Regions from separate parts of the Oerskovia gallyi genome, predicted to be linked through region 2. Evidence: riboswitches for the same ligand, from Rfam matches in the RefSeq annotation. Region 2 holds a riboswitch; each other region holds the start of a gene.

Region 1 (6,062 bases), on a different contig from region 2:
GTGGTCGTCCCCGCGGACGTCGCGATCCCGGTACCTGCGTCGGTCGACCTGCGCGTCGCGGCAGCCGTCGGCCTGCAGGGGCTCACGGCCCACTACCTCGTGACGTCGACGTACCCGGTCCAGCCCGGCGACGACGTGCTGCTGCACGCAGGGGCCGGCGGCGTCGGGCTGCTCGCGACCCAGCTCGCGGTGCGCCGCGGTGCGCGCGTCATCACGACCGTCTCGACCGACGCCAAGGCCGAGCTGTCGCGCGCGGCCGGTGCGTCCGACGTCGTGAACTACGCCGAGCTCGACGACCTGACGACCGAGCTGCCCGCGATCGTGCGCGACCTCACGGGCGGGCGCGGCGTCGCCGTCGTCTACGACTCGGTCGGCAAGGACACGTTCGAGGCGTCCCTCGCCTCGCTGCGCCGCCGCGGCATGCTCGTGCTGTTCGGCGGGTCCTCGGGCCAGGTGCCGCCGTTCGACCTGCAGCGTCTCAACAAGGGCGGTTCGCTGTTCACGACGCGCCCCAAGCTCGACGACTACACCGCGACGCGCGCCGAGCTCCTCGACCGGGCGAGCGAGGTCATCGCGCTCGTCGCCTCGGGTGACCTCGACGTCCGCGTGGGGGCGACGTTCCCGCTGGCACGCGCGGCCGACGCGCACCGCGCCCTGGAGGGGCGCGCGACGACCGGCAAGGTGCTGCTCGTCCCCGGCCTCGACGCCGGCACCGGCACGACGCCCGGGCCGGCCACGGACCCCGCCTCGTGAGCTGGGACTGGGTCCCGCCACGACCCGGCGAGGACGAACCCACCCGCCGCTCCGACCGGCGCCTGCGCCTGGCGCTGACGGTCCTCCTGGTCGTCTTCACGGGCGTGCTCGCGGTGTACTACCTGACCGTCGGGCTCGACCAGATGCGCACGCAGTGCCTGGCCGACCGCCCCGCGGGCGTCTCGACCAGCGAGGTCACCACGACGTGGCGCTGGTGGCCGCCGGGGTACGACTGCGGGTACCCGGCGGACGGCGCGCAGAGCGCGTAGCGCTTCCCGCGCCGAGAAGTGGGCAGATGCCCCGGTTCGAGCCCGATCCGGGGCATCTGCTCACTTCTCGGCGGGAGCTCAGTGCGCAGCGCGGGGCGGCGCCGGCCAGGTCGGTCGCGTCAGCCCCTGCTCGAAGAACAGGTACTCGTGCATCGAGGACAGCTCGAACGCGCGCAGCATCCGCTCGCGCTCGGCGGGCGAGGCCCAGCGCGCGGCCTCGTCGGCGAACGAGCACGCGGCGCGCGTCGCCTCGGCGAAGGCCGGGTCGCCGTAGAGTGCGATCCACCGTGCGTAAGGATGCCCGTCGAGGTCCCCCGCCCGGCGCACCAGGACGTCGCCGATGTGCGAGTACAGCCAGTAGCACGGCAGCAGGGCCGCGACCGTCTCCGCGTAGGACCCGTTCGAGGCCGCGTGGAGGTGGTTCGTGTAGGCGGCCGTCACGGGAGACGGGTCGACGCTCTCGACCGCCCCACGGTCCATCCCGGCGTGCTCGCCCAACCAGTCGCGGTGCAGCGCCTGCTCGACCTCGAGCGACTCGACCGCGGCCCCCGCGAAGAACTGCCGCGCCTCGGGCGTGGGCGCGAGCCGGCTCGCCCGCGACAGCACGCGCGAGTACTCGGCGAGGTACGCGGCATCCTGCGCGAGGTAGAACCCGAAGTCCCCCGCTGAGAGGCTCCCGTCCGCGAGCGCCCGCACGAAGCCCATGCGCTCGACGGCCTCGCGCCACCCCGCGATGCGCTCCCAGGCCTCCTCGGAGAACGTCCGCTGCCCGAGCGTGGGCAGGTGCGCCAGGTGGTCGACGGGTCCGCGCCCCGTGCCCACGGCCAGCGCTCCCCCGGCCCGCAGCGCGCCGCTCAGCCAGGCCTTGGCGTCGCGCGTCGCGCTCTCCCAGCCGTCCCGCCGGGGACGCAGCGCGGCGACCGCCGCCGAGAGCGAGCACCCGGTCCCGTGGGTGTGCACGGTGTCGACGCGGGGCGCCGAGAAGGTCGTGACGTCGTCGGGCCCGCGAGCGCCCACCAGGGCGTCGGGCGACTCCTCCCCGGTGAGATGACCACCCTTCAGGAGCACGACGGCGCCGCTCGCCACGTGCAGCCGCCTCGCCTGGGCGAGGGCGTCGGGCCAGGTGGTCGCAACCTGCTCGCCGACGAGGACGGCGAGCTCGGGGAGGTTGGGGGTCACGAGGTCCGCGAGAGCGACCAGCTCGCACACGGCCTGCTCGGCCCCCTCGTCGAGGAGCCGGTGGCCGCTCGTGGCGACCATGACGGGGTCGAGCACCACGAACGGCGGCTGCACGCGCCCGAGCCACGCGGCGATGGCGCGCGCGTTGGGCTCGTCGGCGACCATGCCGATCTTCACGGCGTCGATCACCACGTCGTCCGAGACCGCGTCGAGCTGTTCGGCGAGGAACTCCGCGCCAGGGACGTGGACCGTGCGGACGCCGTGCGTGTTCTGGGCGACCAGGGCCGTCGTGACGGCCATGCCGTACGCGCCGTGGGCCGCGAACGCCTTGAGGTCGGCCTGGATCCCGGCGCCCCCCGTCGGGTCGGTGCCCGCGATCGACAGGACGCGGGGGCGGGAAGGCTCGGGCCCCCGCGACGCGCCGTGCTCGTCCGCGACCACGGCGTCCGCCGCAGGCGTGCGGGCAGGTGCGGGCAGGACAGGTGTAGTGGCAGCAAGCGACATTGCCGACATCCCTTCGCTAGTGCTAGCTAGATCAGGTTCGACGGGTGTGATCTCAGCCCGGCTCGTGGGAGCGGGCACCCCGTGTCTTCGCAGGGAACTCTAGCGGGCGGACGGCCCGCCCGCGGGCAGGAGCTCGCCAGGTGGCACCAGCACGGTCGGCTCGTCCGTCGCCCCGGTCAGGGGGACGTCGGGGTACCGGTCGCGACGACAGTGATCCGCGACGTCGACACGTACTTCTCGAGGCACGACACGACACGCTCCAGGTCGGCGCGGGTGGCGTCGGGGACCAGTCCGAACGACGTCCCGACCGGCGGCATGATCGCCGGGGTCAGGGCGTAGTCGACGGCCGGATCCGCCGCGCACTCCCCGTCGCCCTCCGACGGACCCTCGACCTGGACGACCCACGGCCCCTCGGCGGGTGCGGCCACAGGGCCGGCCGCGCCGAGCGCGGCCCCGAGCGCGAGCGAGCCGCACGACACGGCCAGGACTCCGACGAGCAGTGCCGTACGGCGGGACATGGCGGTCACCTCGGTGGTCGTCGTCGACAGAGGGGGCAGGTGGGTCAGGTCAGGCAGGTGGGGCCACCACCGTAGCGGACCTGCCGAGAAGAGGCCGCGCGGCGAGCACCCCTATGCTCGCCGCATGGTCCGCTGCTCCCACTCCCCCGCGCGTCGGTCGCTCGGCTCGGCCGCGCGATGACCGCCGACCTGGTCCCCCGGCTTCTCGACCCGGACCCCGAGGTCCACGAGGACGCGGTCGACGACGCCGCCGCGCGGGCCATGGACGACGACCAGGGCGCCGTCGAGGCCCTGCGTGACGTCGTGCTGCACTTCGAGCGGTTCCCGATCGGCACGTTCGAGCGGACTCTCAACCGCCTCTACGCCTTCGCGGACCCATCGCTCGAACCGGCGATGATGCGCGCTCTCGAGTCCGGGGTGTCGGCCACCTGGTACCTCACGGCAGCGTGCGCTCGGGCGGGATTCCGGGGAGCCGTCCCCTACGCCCTCACCCTGCTCGGCTCCCCCGCCACCTACGAGCGGAGTGTCGGCTGCGAGGTGCTCGGTGACCTGGACGCGCACGAGGCAGTACCGCACCTCATCGCCCGGCTCGGCGACCCGGAGCACGTCGTGCGGGAGGCCGCGGCCCGCGCACTGGCCGGCATCGGAGGCCCGGACGCCGTCGACGCGTTGCGGCGCGAGCTCGTCGAGCACCGGTTCCCGCTCCTCGGGTACGTCGCGAGCGCCCTGGGGACGATCGAGCCCGACCAGACGGTCTGGCTCCTCGCCCACGCGTCCGTACCGGACGTCGACGCCCGGTACTGGGCGGTCCGTGCCCTCGGGAGCACCGGGAGCGACCTCGCCCACGAGCGGCTGCTCCTGGTGGCCGCAGACCCCACGGAGGAGACGGCGGCCATCGCGAACCGCAGCACGGTCGCGAGCGCGGCCCGCAAGGCCCTCAAGACCTGACAGCGCGTGCGCCGCGTCCGCGCGGGCACACCGAGCGCACACGACGACCCCCTGTGATGCTGAGGGCACGATCAGCACCCGTGGGAGGCAGCATGCGCGTCACGACGGCCGACATCCAGCGGATGACCACGGCGTTGTTCATCTCCGAGGGGCCGACGGCGAGGTCCCGGCAGGCCACCTTCTGGACCCTGCTGATCCTCGCGGCCGTCATCGCGTCGGCGGGTGTCGCGGCCGACAGCACGGCCACCGTGATCGGCGCCATGATCGTCGCTCCCCTCATGACGCCCATCGTCGGGACGGCGCTCGCGATCGTCCTCAACGACCACCGGAACCTGACCTCGTCGGCGCTCCTGGTCGTCGCGGGCGCCGCCGGGGTGGTCGCGACCGGCTACCTCGTCGGCCTGTTCGTCCCGATCGAGATCGTCGCGGCGACCAACAGCCAGGTCGCGGGCCGCGTGACGCCCCAGCTCATCGACCTGCTCGCGGCGCTCGCGACCGGAGCCGTCGGGGCCTTCGCCCTGGTGCGGGCCGACGTGTCGGACGCGCTGCCCGGCGTCGCGATCGCGATCTCGCTCGTCCCGCCGCTCGCGGTCGTCGGCCTCACGCTCGAGTCGGGCGCCCCGGACCAGGCCCTGGGGGCTCTCCTGCTGTTCGCGACCAACGTCGCCGCGATCATCGCGACCGGCACGCTCGTCTTCCTGCTGTTCCAGGTCCGCACGGCCGCGGGCGAGGCCGAGAGGTTCGTGGGGCCGCTGCGCGGCGCGAGCCTCGTCACGGTCGCGGCGGCGCTGCTCGTCGTGGCGGTGCCCCTCAGTGCGATCAGCCAGCACGTCCTGCGGCAGAACGCCGACAAGATCGCCGCCGCCCCCGTCGCCGCCGAGTGGGCCGAGCAGGAGCAGTGGACGGTCACCGGGATCTCCTTCAGCGGGTCCGTCCTGAGGATCGAGGCGATCGGCCCGGCCCCCGAGGCCGACCCCGCCACCCTGCGCACGGCCCTCGACGAGGCCGGGCTCGCGGACGTCGACGTCGACGTCACGCTCGTCATCGGCGGGACCCGGCGGCTGCCCGCGTCCGAGTGACCGAGCATTCGACGCGAGCCTCCGGTTGAGCCGGAGCGCGCGGCGGCGGATGCTGGGGGCGACCGTCCGGTCCAGCCACGAGGAGGTCGGCCATGCACCCGACGCACGACGTCTCGCCCCACGAGAGCGCACGTACCGCCCGCCCCACGCTCACGTCACCACGAGCCCGGCGCATCGCCCTCGCCGCCGCGCTGGTCGTCGGGGCGCTCGCGCTCGCGGCCTGCGCTCCCGGTCCCAACCCCGACGTCGGCACGCCCACCGCGGACGGCAGCCCGGCCGGGTTCTGGCTCGGCCTGTGGCAGGGCGTCATCGTCCCCGTCACGTTCGTGGTCTCGCTGTTCACCGACACGGTGAACATCTACGAGGTCCACAACAACGGCAACTGGTACGACTTCGGCTTCGTGCTCGGGCTGGGGCTGTTCGTGGGCGGGCCGTTCGGCGCCTCGCGGGGTCGCCGCAACCACTGACGATGAGTTCCGGCCCGGTCCCGAGTCTGCCCTCGTGACCGCAGGAGCGCGCCGTGCGCCCCTGCCCGAGCCCGCACGGAGGACACCATGACGACCCCGCCCGACGACTCGACCACACCGAGGTCCGCCCGACCGCCCGTCGTCGACCTGGCTACCTGGGAGGCCGCTCGGGACGAGCTCCTGGACCGCGAGAAGGCCCACACGCACGAGGGAGACGCCATCGCGGCTGCCCGACGGCGACTGCCCATGGCGAGGATCGACGGCACCGTGAAGGTCGTCGGCCCCGACGGGCCGGTCCCGTTCGTGGAGCTGTTCCAGGGGCGCGACGAGCTCGTGATCTACCAG
Region 2 (6,062 bases):
TCCTGCCAGACGGGCGTGGTCACTCCCGCAGGGTCGACGTCGAGGGGCCCACCGGGCAGCGCGTCGAGCATCGCGCGCCGCTCCGCGGTGCCGGCCGCCGCCCACCCGGTGGCCTGCGACGGCGCTCCCCAGGCGATCGCGAACGCGTCGCGGGTCGTGAGGAACGGGGTGTTGAGCGACGGGTCCACGTGCCCCAGCGCGCCCTGCGCGCGTTCGACCGCGTCGCGTCCCACGGCCTGGACCAGCAGGTCGGTCGCGGTGTTGTCGCTGATCGAGATCATGAGCCCGGCCGCCTCACGCACCGTGACCACGGTGCCCGCGGGCGCGTCCTGGAGCTGGCCACCGGGCAGCGACCGCACGTCGTCGGTCACGGTGAGCGCGTCGTCCCAGGTCAGCGTCCCGGCCTCGACGGCCTGCGACACGGCGCCCAGCACGTAGAGCTTGAAGATCGAGCCGAGCGGCAGCACCTCGTCCGCGTCCGAGCCGCCGGGGGCCTCCTCGACCGGCCGGCACGTCCCGTCGTCCAGGACCTGGGCCACGAGCAGCGAGCTCCGTGCGTCCACGGCGTCGAGACGTTCGCCCAGCTCGTCCCAGCTCTCGGCGGGCTCACGGTGCGGGTCGTCGCCCGGGCCGAAGAAGAGGGTCTCGATGCGGCTGTCCGCGTCGACCCCGATCTGCATCGTGAAGAACTGACCGCTCGCGCCGACGATCGTCAGCGCGGCCTGCTGCTCGCCCGGGCCGACCGCGTCGACCGAGACCGGCACCCACTCCTGGTCCGCGCGGAGCTGCTCCAGCACGGGCACGAGCTGTGCGGCGGGCACCTGGTCCAGGAACGACCGCGCGAACCGCCGCTCGAGCGTCGCGGCGTCGGGGGACGCGTCCGCGTTGAGCACCTCGAGGACCCACCCTGCCGCCTTGCCGACGGTCCCGCCCGGCAGCGCGACCGCGGTCGGGGCCACGCTCGGCGTGGGCGACACCACGGAGCCGGGGCCGGGCGACGAGCACCCGGTCAGTGCGAGCCCCACGACGAGGAGGCCTCCTACGAGGGACGAGCGACGGCGTCGGGCAGCAGGAGGGGAGGGCATCGGGACACCCTACGGAACACCCCTCGCACGGCGGGCGCGGACCCGCCGGGGCCGCCCGACCTCGACCTCAGGACGCGCGCGCGACGAAGCGCTTCACGACCCGCTTGGCCTCGCGTCCCGCGAACCGGCGCGCGAACACGCTCGCGGCAGCCGCCGCGGCGGCGAACGTCACGGCGCTGATGATGCCGACCTCCGGGTCGTCCAGGTCCTTGGGCGCGTCGTGCCCCGTCGCCTTGGCCCACGCATAGCTCACGGCCTTCTGGGCGATCCAGCCTGCGGCCAGCGTCAGTGCGACGGTCGTGACCTTCTCGGCGAGGGTCTGCTCGTTCTCGGCCATGTGTGTTCCTCCGGTGAGGGTGAGGCGGGCGGGGCGGTGCCGCCGTCGTACCCGCAGGCCCGACGGCGAAGCTCACTCCCACCGTAGGCGGCCCCCGGGGCGCCGCGCTCCCCGGGGGACGTCACCCGCGAGAGCCCTGCCCGCGCCGTCGGGCCGCGGTGTAAAGTCGCAGGTGAACGACAGGGGAGCGCCGACCGTCCGGGAGACACCGGGCAACGGGCGCTGAGAGTGCGGACCACCGCAGACCCTCGAACCTGATCCGGTTAGCACCGGTGGAGGAAGTCGGGCTTCTCTAGCCTCGCTCACGGGACCTCCCGTGCGCGAGGTCCCCCTCCTGTGACGTCCAAGGAGGACACGTGAACACCATCAGTACCCGCCGCGGCACCCCCCGCAGGCTAGGCCTGGGGCTCGTCGGCGGGATCGGCGCGCTGGCCCTCGCGGCCTGCGCTGGCAGCACGGGCGCGGGATCGGGCGAGAGCGGGTCGAGCGCCGCGAGCAGCACCGTCACCCTCGTCACGCACGACTCGTTCAACGTCAGCGAGGACGTCCTCGCCGCGTTCGAGAAGGAGTCCGGGCTGACCGTCAAGCAGGTCGCCCCCGGCGACGGCGGAGCGCTCGTCAACCAGCTCGTGCTCACCAAGGGCTCGCCGCTGGGCGACGTCGTGTTCGGCATCGACAACTCGTTCGCGACGCGCGCGATCGACGAGGGCGTGCTCGAGCCCTACACGCCCGCGGGCCTGGCCGACTCGGCCGCGCAGTACGCGGTCGGCGACGGCGCGCTCACACCCGTGGACCTGGGCGACGTGTGCGTCAACGTCGACCACACCTGGTTCGCCGACAAGGGCCTCGCGGAGCCCGTGACCCTCGACGACCTCACCAAGCCCGAGTACAAGGACCTGCTCGTCGTCACCAACCCCGCGACGTCGTCGCCCGGGCTGTCGTTCCTGCTCGCGACGGTCGGCGCCTACGGAGAGGACGGCTGGGAAGGTTACTGGGCCGAGCTCAAGGACAACGGCGTCAAGGTCGTCGACGGCTGGTCCGACGCCTACTCGGTCGACTTCTCGGGCTCCGAGGGCAAGGGCCCACGCCCCCTCGCGCTGTCCTACTCCACGTCGCCCGCGTTCACCGTCTCTGAGGACGGGGCCTCGACCAGCACGGGCGCGCTGCTCGACACCTGCTTCCGCCAGGTCGAGTACGCGGGCGTGCTCGCCGGCGCCGAGAACCCCGAGGGTGCCAAGAAGCTCGTCGACTTCCTCGTGAGCGACGCGTTCCAGGCCGACATCGCGGACAACATGTACATGTACCCCGCGAACGCGGACGTCGCTCTGCCCGAGGGCTGGGCCGAGTTCGCGCCGCTGTCCCCGGCGCCGTTCGAGGTCGCTCCCGCCGACATCACTGCGCACCGCGACGAGTGGATCAAGGCGTGGACGTCGACGGTGATCGGCTGAGCACGATGCCCGTGAGCCGCGGCGTGCCCGCGGCCGTGCAGCGCGGCGGGCGGGTCCTCCTGTGGGGGCTCGCCGCCGGGCTGCCGCTGCTGTTCCTCGGGGTGTTCTTCGCGTGGCCCGTCGTGACGCTGGTCGCGCGCGGGTTCGTGACCCAGGACGCCTCGGGTGCCTCGCTGGACCTCTCCGGCTTTGCCGAGGTGTTCTCCGAGCCGCGGACCTGGCGCATCGTCGGGCTCACGCTGTGGCAGGGCGTCCTCGGGACCGTGATCTCGCTGCTGCTCGGCGTGCCCGGCGCCTACGTGCTGTACCGGTGCAGGTTCCGGGGGCGCACGTTCCTGCGGGCCTTCGTGACCGTGCCGTTCGTGCTGCCGACCGTCGTGGTCGGCGTCGCGTTCCGCTCGCTGCTCGTCGAGGGCGGGCTGCTCGGGTTCCTGCGGCTCGACGGCACGTTCGGGGCGATCGTCCTGGCGCTCGTGTTCTTCAACTACTCGGTCGTGGTCCGCACGGTCGGCGGGCTGTGGGAGCACCTCGACCCGCGCGCTGAGGAGGCGGCCCGCGCCCTCGGCGCCTCGCCCTGGCGTGCGTTCCGGTCCGTGACGCTGCCGTCCCTGGCGCCGGCCATCGCGTCCGCGGCGTCGATCGTGTTTCTGTTCTGCGCGACGGCGTTCGGCGTCGTGCTCGTCCTGGGCGGCGTCCAGTACGGGACCATCGAGACCGAGATCTGGATCCAGACCACCCAGTTCCTCGACCTGCGCACCGCGGCCGTGCTGTCGGTGGTGCAGCTCGTGGTCGTCGTGGTCGCGCTGAGCGTCGCGAACCGGACCCGCTCCCGGCGCGAGCGCGCCCTCAACCTGTCCGCCGCGACGTCCGCTGCCCGGCCGCTGCGCCTGCGGGCCGACGCCGCCCCGCTCGCGGTGACCGCCGTCGTCGTGCTGGGCCTGATCGCGCTGCCGCTCGTCAACCTCCTCGTCCGGTCGTTCCAGACCCCCGCCGGGTGGAGCCTCGCGAACTACGCGAACCTCGGCACGACCGGCGGTCGCAACGCCCTGACCGTGACCGTGTGGGAGGCGACCGCGAACTCGCTGCGCACCGCGGCGCTCGCGACGCTCATCGCGGTCGTGATCGGGGGGCTCGTGGCTCTCGTCGTCTCGCGGCGGCCCCGGTCCCGCACGGCGCGGCGCGCGATCGGCGCGCTCGACTCGGTCTTCATGCTCCCGCTCGGCGTGTCCGCCGTCACGGTCGGGTTCGGCTTCCTCATCACGCTCGACAAGCCGCTCGGCCTCGACGTGGACCTGCGGACCTCGGGGATGCTCGTCCCGATCGCCCAGGCGGTCGTCGCGATCCCGCTCGTCGTGCGGACCGTTCTGCCCGTGCTGCGCGCGATCGACCCGCGCCTGCGCGAGGCCGCCGCGACCCTCGGGGCGTCGCCCGCCCGCGTGTTCGCCGCGGTCGACGGTCCCATCGCCGCCCGGTCGCTGGGCCTCGCGATCGGGTTCGCGTTCGCGGTCTCGCTCGGGGAGTTCGGGGCGACGTCGTTCCTGGCCCGCCCCGACACCGCGACCCTCCCCGTCGTGATCTTCCGGCTCATCGGGCGGCCCGGCGCGGAGAACTACGGGATGGCGCTCGCCGCGAGCGTCGTCCTCGCGGTGCTCACCGCGACGGTCATGATGGTGGCGGAGCGCCTGCGCGGCGACCGCTCGGCAGGAGAGTTCTGATGGACGGAGCCCAGGTGGTGGAGCGAACGACCGGTGGTCCCACGGCGTCGCATGACCCTCACGAGGTCTCGGCGGGCCGGGGGCTCGCGGTGCGTGACGTCGTCGTGCGCTACGCGGACCCTGCGTCCGGCAGAGGACCAGGGACGACGGCGGTGCGCGGCGTGAGCCTCGACCTCGCCCCGGGCGACGTGCTCGCGCTGCTCGGCCCGAGCGGGTGCGGCAAGTCGAGCCTGCTGCGCGCGGTCGCGGGGCTCGAACCCGTGGCCGCCGGGTCCGTGTCCTGGGACGGGCGCGACCTCGCGGGCGTGCCCGTGCACCGGCGCGGGTTCGGGCTCATGTTCCAGGAGGGGCAGCTGTTCCCGCACCGCGACGTCGCGGGGAACGTGGCGTTCGGCCTGCGGATGGCAGGCGTGAAGCGCCCCGCCGCGGCGGGACGGGTGGCCGAGCTGCTCGACCTCGTGGGCCTCGCGGGGTACGCGCAGCGACCCGTCGCGACGCTCAGCGGCGGCGAGCGCCAGCGCGTCGCGCTCGCCCGCGCGCTCGCCCCGGAGCCGCAGCTCCTGCTGCTCGACGAGCCGCTGTCCGCGCTCGACCGCGGGCTGCGCGACCGGCTCGCGGGCGACCTACGCGCCGCGCTCGTCGCGACCGGGACCACCGCGCTGTTCGTCACGCACGACCACGACGAGGCCTTCACCGTGGCCGACCGCGTCGCCGTCATGGACGCCGGACGGCTGCTCCAGGTCGCCGCACCCGAGGACCTGTGGCGCGCGCCCGCGTCGCGGCGGGTCGCGGAGTTCCTGGGGTACCAGGCCTTCGTGCGAGCGACGGAGGGTGGGCCCGCGGGCGACGGCGCGCTGCTGGCGATCGGGCCGACGGGGCTCGTGCTCGCGACTCCTCGTCCCGCCGGTGTGCCAGAACGGGCGAGGGGTGGTTCTGACAGCTCGGCGGGGTGGGCCGGCACGGTCGTGCGCAGCAGCTTCCGCCGCGGGCGCACCGAGGTCACGGTCGACGTGGACCTCGGCGCGGGGGCCCAGCGCGTCGTCGCGCTCGGCTCTCCGCCCGGCGGTGCCACGACGACCACGCCCGACGGCGCCGCGCACCACCCGTTCGCGCCTGCACCGGGGGAGCGGGTCCGGGTCGTGCTCGACCGTGCGGGCTGCGCGGTGGTCCCGGGGTAGAGGTGGCACCCGCCCTGCGACCGACCGGCTCCCGCGTTAGCGTCGAACGATGACGAAGACCACGAGCGACCACGTGTCCGACCGCACCGAGGAGCACGGCGGCAAGGCCGCGAAGATCCTGTACCGGCCGTTCGGGCTGGCGAGCTCGATCATCGGCGGGCTGATCGCCGGCCAGGTGTTCAAGCAGGTCTACAAGCGCGTCTCCCCGGGCCACCGCAAGGACGCCCCCACGCCGCTGCAGTCCGAGTACCCGCTGCGCGAGATCCTCGTCGCGTCCCTCATCCAGGGAGCGGTGTTCT
Region 3 (6,062 bases), on a different contig from region 2:
GCCGGGGGCAGTCGAACGCCGAGATCGCCTCGACACTGTTCCTCGAGGCGAGCACCGTGAAGTCGCACCTGAGCCGGATCATGACCAAGACGGGCCTGCGCGATCGCGTCCAGCTCGTGGTGTGGGCGTACGAGCACGGGATCGCGGCGCCCGGCACCCCCTGAACACGCCGGGCCCCCGCTGAGTGCGGAGTACTTGTCGTCGATCGGCTCGTTCGACGACAAGTACTCCGCACTCAGCGGTCGGGCAGGTGGCCGGGCGGCGGCTCAGCCGCCCGCGACCGGCAGGTAGACCCGGCCGCCCGCGTCCGTGAACTCGCTCGACTTCTCCGCCATGCCCGCCTCGATCGCCTCGACCGAGGTCAGGCCGTTCTTCTCGGCGTACTCGCGCACGTCCGCGGAGATCCGCATCGAGCAGAACTTGGGCCCGCACATCGAGCAGAAGTGCGCGGTCTTGGCGGGCTCGGCCGGCAGGGTCTCGTCGTGGAAGGCGCGCGCGGTGTCGGGGTCGAGGGAGAGCGCGAACTGGTCGTGCCAGCGGAACTCGAACCGGGCACGGGACAGCGCGTCGTCCCGCAGCTGCGCGCGCGGGTGCCCCTTGGCGAGGTCGGCCGAGTGCGCCGCGATCCGGTACGTGATGACGCCCGTCTTGACGTCGTCGCGGTCGGGCAGCCCCAGATGCTCCTTGGGCGTGACGTAGCAGAGCATCGCGGTCCCGGCCTGGGCGATGATCGCGGCCCCGATCGCGGACGTGATGTGGTCGTAGGCGGGCGCGATGTCGGTCGCGAGGGGGCCGAGCGTGTAGAACGGCGCCTCCTCGCACAGCTCCTCCTCGAGGCGCACGTTCTCGACGATCTTGTGCATCGGGACGTGCCCCGGACCCTCGATCATGACCTGCACGCCGTAGGACTTCGCGACCTTGGTCAGCTCGCCCAGCGTGCGCAGCTCGGCGAACTGGGCCGCGTCGTTGGCGTCCGCGATCGACCCCGGTCGCAGGCCGTCGCCGAGCGAGAACGTCACGTCGTAGTCGCGCAGGATCTCGCACAGCTCTGCGAAGTGCGTGTACAGGAACGACTCCTGGTGGTGCGCGAGGCACCAGGCGGCCATGATCGAGCCGCCCCGGGACACGATGCCCGTGACGCGGCGCGCGGTCAGCGGGACGTAGCGCAGCAGGACGCCCGCGTGCACGGTCATGTAGTCGACGCCCTGCTCGGCCTGCTCGATCACGGTGTCGCGGTAGATCTCCCACGTGAGCCTCGCGGGGTCGCCCTTGACCTTCTCGAGCGCCTGGTAGAGCGGCACGGTCCCCACGGGGATCGGGGAGTTGCGCAGCACCCACTCGCGGGTCTCGTGGATGTCCTTGCCCGTCGAGAGGTCCATGAGGGTGTCGGCGCCCCAGCGCGCGGCCCACACCATCTTCTCGACCTCCTCCTCGATCGAGGACGTCACGGCCGAGTTGCCGATGTTCGCGTTGATCTTCACGCCGAACGCCTTGCCGATGATCATGGGCTCGATCTCGGGGTGCCGGCGGTTGGCCGGGATCACGGCCCGGCCGCGGGCCACCTCGTCCCGCACGAGCTCGACGTCGACGCCCTCGCGCGCCGCGACGAAGCGCATCTCGTCGGTGATGACCCCGGCCCGCGCCCAAGCGAGCTGCGTGCGGGCGCCGCCCGTGCCGTGCTCGGTGGCGACGGCGTCGGGCCGCAGCCACGACGCCCGCAGCGCGGGCAGCCCGCCCGCGAGGTCGAACGCCGCCGGGTCGTCGACCTCGGTGTACGGGCCCGAGGTGTCGTACAGGTCCAGGTGCTCGCCGTTGCTCAGGAGCACGCGGCGCTCGGGGACGCGCAGGTGCTCCGCGCCCGGGACCGGGTGGTGCACCTTGGCAGACCCGGCGATGGGTCCGGTCGTGATGGTGTGCGCGGGCACAGCGGTCTCAGAGCTCATTGCTCTCTCCCTACGTCGGCATGATCCGAACAGGTTCGAACGGTCGGCGGCGCTGAGCCGCCCTCTCAGCTCGCTGCTGCGAGCTCCCGTGGGTGTGTGGAGTTGTGGGTCGTGCTGGTGGTGCGGTGGTGCTGGGTGGTGCGGTCGTCACCGTAGCGCAGGTTGCACGACGGCGGCGCGGGCGTCCCGCGATCAGCCCGGCTCACCCAGCGTCGAGGTCCGTCACCTCTCCTTGAAGTACTTGAACAGGTGCTTCTCCCGGGTCGCGAGCGCCCCGACGACCGCTCCGACGAGCACCGCGCCCGCTCCCGCGAGGACGGTCCGCATGCCGATGACCCAGGTGCTGAGGTGGTCGGCGGGAAGGCCGGCATCGGCGGCGAGCCACCACAGCACCGGAACGGTCACGATCACGGCGGCACCGGTCCACGCCGCGGTCTCCAGGAGCACCTGCCAGGTCAGCGCCGAGCGCGGGACCCGGGCGTGCAGGGCTGCGGCGAGCTCGAGGCGGCGCAGACGAATCGCGGCGAAGCCCAGGGCCAACCCCAGGAAGGCGGCGGCGATCGGCGCGGGCTTCGTCAGACGATCCCTGAACTCGGCGCTCGCGTCGTACGTCGCGCCGAGCCGGCCGTTGAGCTGCTTCTGGGTGGGCTGAACCTCGGAGGCTGAGTCGGCGACGATGGTCGTGCGCAGGAGCGTCGCCGTCTCGGGCTCCACGGGCCAGATCTCGACCCAGCACGAGTCGAACAGTCCCGCCGCAGGCACCGGCGCGACTGCTGCGTAACCGAGCGCGCGGTCGCGCCCGTCGTCGGGGTACGGGTAGACGGCGCCGACCCGCGCGGGACCGGTGCTCGTCGCGATCGAGTCACCGGCGGACGCGCCGAGCGCCTCGGCCAGGTCCGCGGACAGCCACAGTCCCGCCCCGGCGACCCGGCCGCGGTCGAGCGCGCCGAGCAGCCCGGGGGTCGCCTCGAAGCCGGTCAGCTCGCTCGACGGCAGGTTGAGCGCCCGCACGGGATCCCCCGTCCGCAGGGCTCCGGCGGCGTTCACGCCGTCGACCCCTGCGAGGGCCTCGCAGCGTGCCCCGTCGACCTGCCCGGTGGCCTCGAGGATCTGCACGCTCGCGCCCGCGTCCCGGTACTCACGGGCGCCCTCGATCACGCCCGCGACCGCACGCACGTCGACCGCGGCGAGCGCCCCCACGACCACGACGAGCACCGCCGCGAACAAGGTCGCGCGCGTCGTGCCGGACCCGACGTTCCGCCACGCCTCGGACACCACGGACGCGGCCCGCATGGCACGCGCCCGCACTGGTCGCGCGGGCTTCTCCCCCGGCCCGACGCCGCCACTCGCCTCCGCGCGGAGGTGCGCTCCGCCGTCGGGCACGGTGGGGGTTGCTGAACCCGTGACCTGACCGAGGGGCTGTGCGCCACCGGGACGGTGCGAGGCGCCCGGGGACGTGGCCAGGCCGGGTCCCGCCGCGCCGTCGGGCACGGGGCCCTGCTCGGTGGCGGTCACGCCGCGACCTCCGCGGACTGGAAGTCGGCGAGGTCGATCACGCGCGTGCAGGCGTCGCGCGTGTGCGGGTCGTGCGTGGCGACCACGACGATCGAGTCGTCCTGGGCGATGCCGGCCAGGACCTCGTTGACTGTCGCGGCCGTGCGCAGGTCGAGCTGCGCGGTGGGCTCGTCGACCAGGAGCAGATCCGGGGCCAGGGCCACGGCACGCGAGAGCATGAGCCGCTGGGCCTCTCCGCCCGACAGCGCCCGGAAGGGTCGGTCGGCGACCGACGTCAGGTTGAAGCGCGCCAGGATCTCGGCAGCCCGGTCCTCGGCGTCGGGGCGGCGCAGTCCGCGCGCCAGCAGCGGCAGCACCACGTGGTCGAGGGCGGCGCGACGCGCGACACCGTGCGGGTTCTGGAAGACCCACCCCGTCGTGGCGACCCCGACGCGCTCGACCTGCCCCTGCGTGGGGCGCTCCCAGCCCGCGACGATGCTCAGGAGCGTCGACTTGCCGCTGCCCGAGGGCCCGACGAGCGCGACCACCTCGCCCGCCACGATCTCCAGGTCCAGTCCGGCGAAGAGCAGCCCGGTGCCGGGGAACGCGTGCCCCAACCCCGCCCCGACCAGCCGCTTGCCCCCTACCGGCACGTCTGGCCCTCCTCCTGCGAGGTGAGCTTGACCTCGGTGGGAGCGGCCGCCGCGTCGAGGCCGTCGAACGTCACGAGGGTCTGCCCCAGGCTCGACGCGACGACCGTCACGGGGTACGCCGTGCCGTCCGCGCTCACGCAACCGGTCGCACCGCTCAGCGCGAACAGCGACCCCGGTGGCACGACCGACACGTCGAGAGGCGCGGCCAGCACGTACTCGAGCGTCAACGGCTCGGACCCCTCGGTGCGCTGCCACCCGGCGAACTCCATGCTGCCGCGCACGGCCTCGAGGAACGTCGGGTCCGTGACCACACCGCCCTCCCCGACCGGTGCGCTCAGCTCGCCCAGGCGCAGCACGCGGTCCCCGGGCGTGACGTTGGAGAGAGTGTCCGACAGGCCGAGCGAGACCAGCGTCCCGGCGGTCGTCGCGAACGCCTCCTCGGACGTCGCGGCTCCCACGGGCACCTCGCACGCCTTGACCGTGACCGACGACGCAGGCAGCCACAGCACTGACGCCACCGGCAGGTCCCCGGTCGGCTTGGCCACGCCCGCAGCCTTGAACAGCTTGGTCACGGCGGCCTTGGTCGTGTCGCCGTAGGTGCCGTCCGCGCTCACCTTGTGCCCGAGGCGAGTGAGCTCGACCTGCAGGGCCTTCACGTCGTCGCCCTTGGCCGTGGGAGCCAGGTCCCGCCACAACGGGATCGACGTCGCGAGCGCCACGACCGGACGGTCGTCGACCGTGGCCGGGCTCGATCCCGACTCGATCACGGCCCCCGGGGCGCACACCGAGCGCGTGACCTTGCCCTGGTCCGCGACGGACAGCGTGCCCTCCTCCGCGACGACCGGGGTGACCTTGACCTTGCGGGCGTCGTCGAACACCTGACGCGAGACCGGAACGGTTGCGGGTGGCGTCGCACTCCGCACGCTCTGCGGTTCCGCCTGCGGCGCCAACGCCATGCCCGCCGTGACACCCCCCGCGAGCAGCACCACCGCCGCGAGCGCGAGCGCGCCCACGCGGGCCGCTCCTGAGCTTGCGGCCCTGGGCCGGGCGGGGCGTCGATCTCTGGTCACTGCTGCTCCTCGGGTGGTGCGCATGCGTGGTTGCTGCCGGGGTGTGCGATGTCGTGATGTCGACGTCGTGATGTCGACGTCGTGATGTCGGGGACTACTGCTCCGGGTCCCGCTCGCAGGCCGTCATCTCAAGAGGTGGCGCTTGCCCGGCCAGCGCTCCCGGAGTCTCTGTCGTCGAACCGTCGTCGGCGACGTTCATGCCGGTCCCGTAGCTCGACATCTCCTCGATGTAGTCCGCCTTGTCATAGCCCTCGTCGCGATGACCGCCGCGGACCAGGCAGTCGGCGACGGCCTGCATCAGATCCGTGTTCTCCGGGTTGTCGGCCACCGCCCAGTAGAGGGCCTCAAGCACGGCGAGATCGACCTTCTCCTCGCACTCGGCCATGATCGCTTCCCTGCGCGCGCGATCCGCGTCGAGCTGGTCCTGCGGGGTGTCCCAGGTCGAGCCGACGCCCTCGACCTTGACCCCGCCTTCCTGGGTGCGACTGGCCGCGAGCCCCTGGTCCCGCATGCACTGGACCGACTCGTCCTTGACCTGGTCGTACTCGGCGGCGGTGATGACGTCGTCCTCGAGAATCGCTCGGGAAACCTCTGCGGTGACTTCATCGCGGGCCTTGGCGAACTCGGCCGCGTAAGGATTGCGCACCTCGGACTCACCCGAGCACCCGGTCACCAAGGCCACCGCCAGAGCGGTCCCCAGCGACGCCCCCGCCCCCCGTCGTCGAACAGTCCTCAGCATGTGCTCTCCCCCCAGGTGTGCGACCCCTGCGACGCGGAAGCTGCCCGCTGCTTTGAGCACGCACGATAGCGGCCGACGGTTCCATCGCGCTCCGCCCCTCGAGGCGCCGCCGGAGGCCTCACTGCTCTGGACTCGCCTCCTCATTGTTGTGTCCCTTTGCCCA

What was found. Region 2 has a riboswitch for thiamine pyrophosphate ahead of H9640_RS08490 (thiamine ABC transporter substrate-binding protein). Riboswitches for the same ligand answer to the same signal wherever they lie in the genome.
Region 1: another riboswitch for thiamine pyrophosphate. It lies ahead of thiD (bifunctional hydroxymethylpyrimidine kinase/phosphomethylpyrimidine kinase); the one in region 2 lies ahead of H9640_RS08490 (thiamine ABC transporter substrate-binding protein).
Region 3: another riboswitch for thiamine pyrophosphate. It lies ahead of thiC (phosphomethylpyrimidine synthase ThiC); the one in region 2 lies ahead of H9640_RS08490 (thiamine ABC transporter substrate-binding protein).

Annotation. Positions count from the first base shown of each region.
Region 1 covers NZ_JACSQE010000007.1:241,932-247,993, reverse strand. The annotation lists gene H9640_RS10865 (quinone oxidoreductase family protein) at 1-753, shown strand, start outside; gene H9640_RS10860 (hypothetical protein) at 750-1,022, shown strand; gene thiD (bifunctional hydroxymethylpyrimidine kinase/phosphomethylpyrimidine kinase) at 1,101-2,705, opposite strand; TPP riboswitch at 2,697-2,797, opposite strand; gene H9640_RS10850 (hypothetical protein) at 2,882-3,223, opposite strand; gene H9640_RS10845 (HEAT repeat domain-containing protein) at 3,401-4,171, shown strand; gene H9640_RS10840 (DUF389 domain-containing protein) at 4,264-5,250, shown strand; gene H9640_RS10835 (hypothetical protein) at 5,343-5,717, shown strand; gene H9640_RS10830 (DUF899 family protein) at 5,805-6,062, shown strand, end outside.
Region 2 covers NZ_JACSQE010000005.1:270,556-276,617, forward strand. The annotation lists gene H9640_RS08480 (serine hydrolase) at 1-1,085, opposite strand, end outside; gene H9640_RS08485 (DUF4235 domain-containing protein) at 1,153-1,422, opposite strand; TPP riboswitch at 1,594-1,720, shown strand; gene H9640_RS08490 (thiamine ABC transporter substrate-binding protein) at 1,779-2,870, shown strand; gene H9640_RS08495 (ABC transporter permease) at 2,876-4,585, shown strand; gene H9640_RS08500 (ABC transporter ATP-binding protein) at 4,747-5,763, shown strand; gene H9640_RS08505 (DUF4235 domain-containing protein) at 5,813-6,062, shown strand, end outside.
Region 3 covers NZ_JACSQE010000004.1:15,835-21,896, forward strand. The annotation lists gene H9640_RS05835 (response regulator) at 1-164, shown strand, start outside; gene thiC (phosphomethylpyrimidine synthase ThiC) at 267-1,943, opposite strand; TPP riboswitch at 1,934-2,043, opposite strand; gene H9640_RS05845 (hypothetical protein) at 2,166-3,458, opposite strand; gene H9640_RS05850 (ABC transporter ATP-binding protein) at 3,455-4,090, opposite strand; gene H9640_RS05855 (peptidoglycan-binding domain-containing protein) at 4,081-5,103, opposite strand; gene H9640_RS05860 (hypothetical protein) at 5,255-5,842, opposite strand.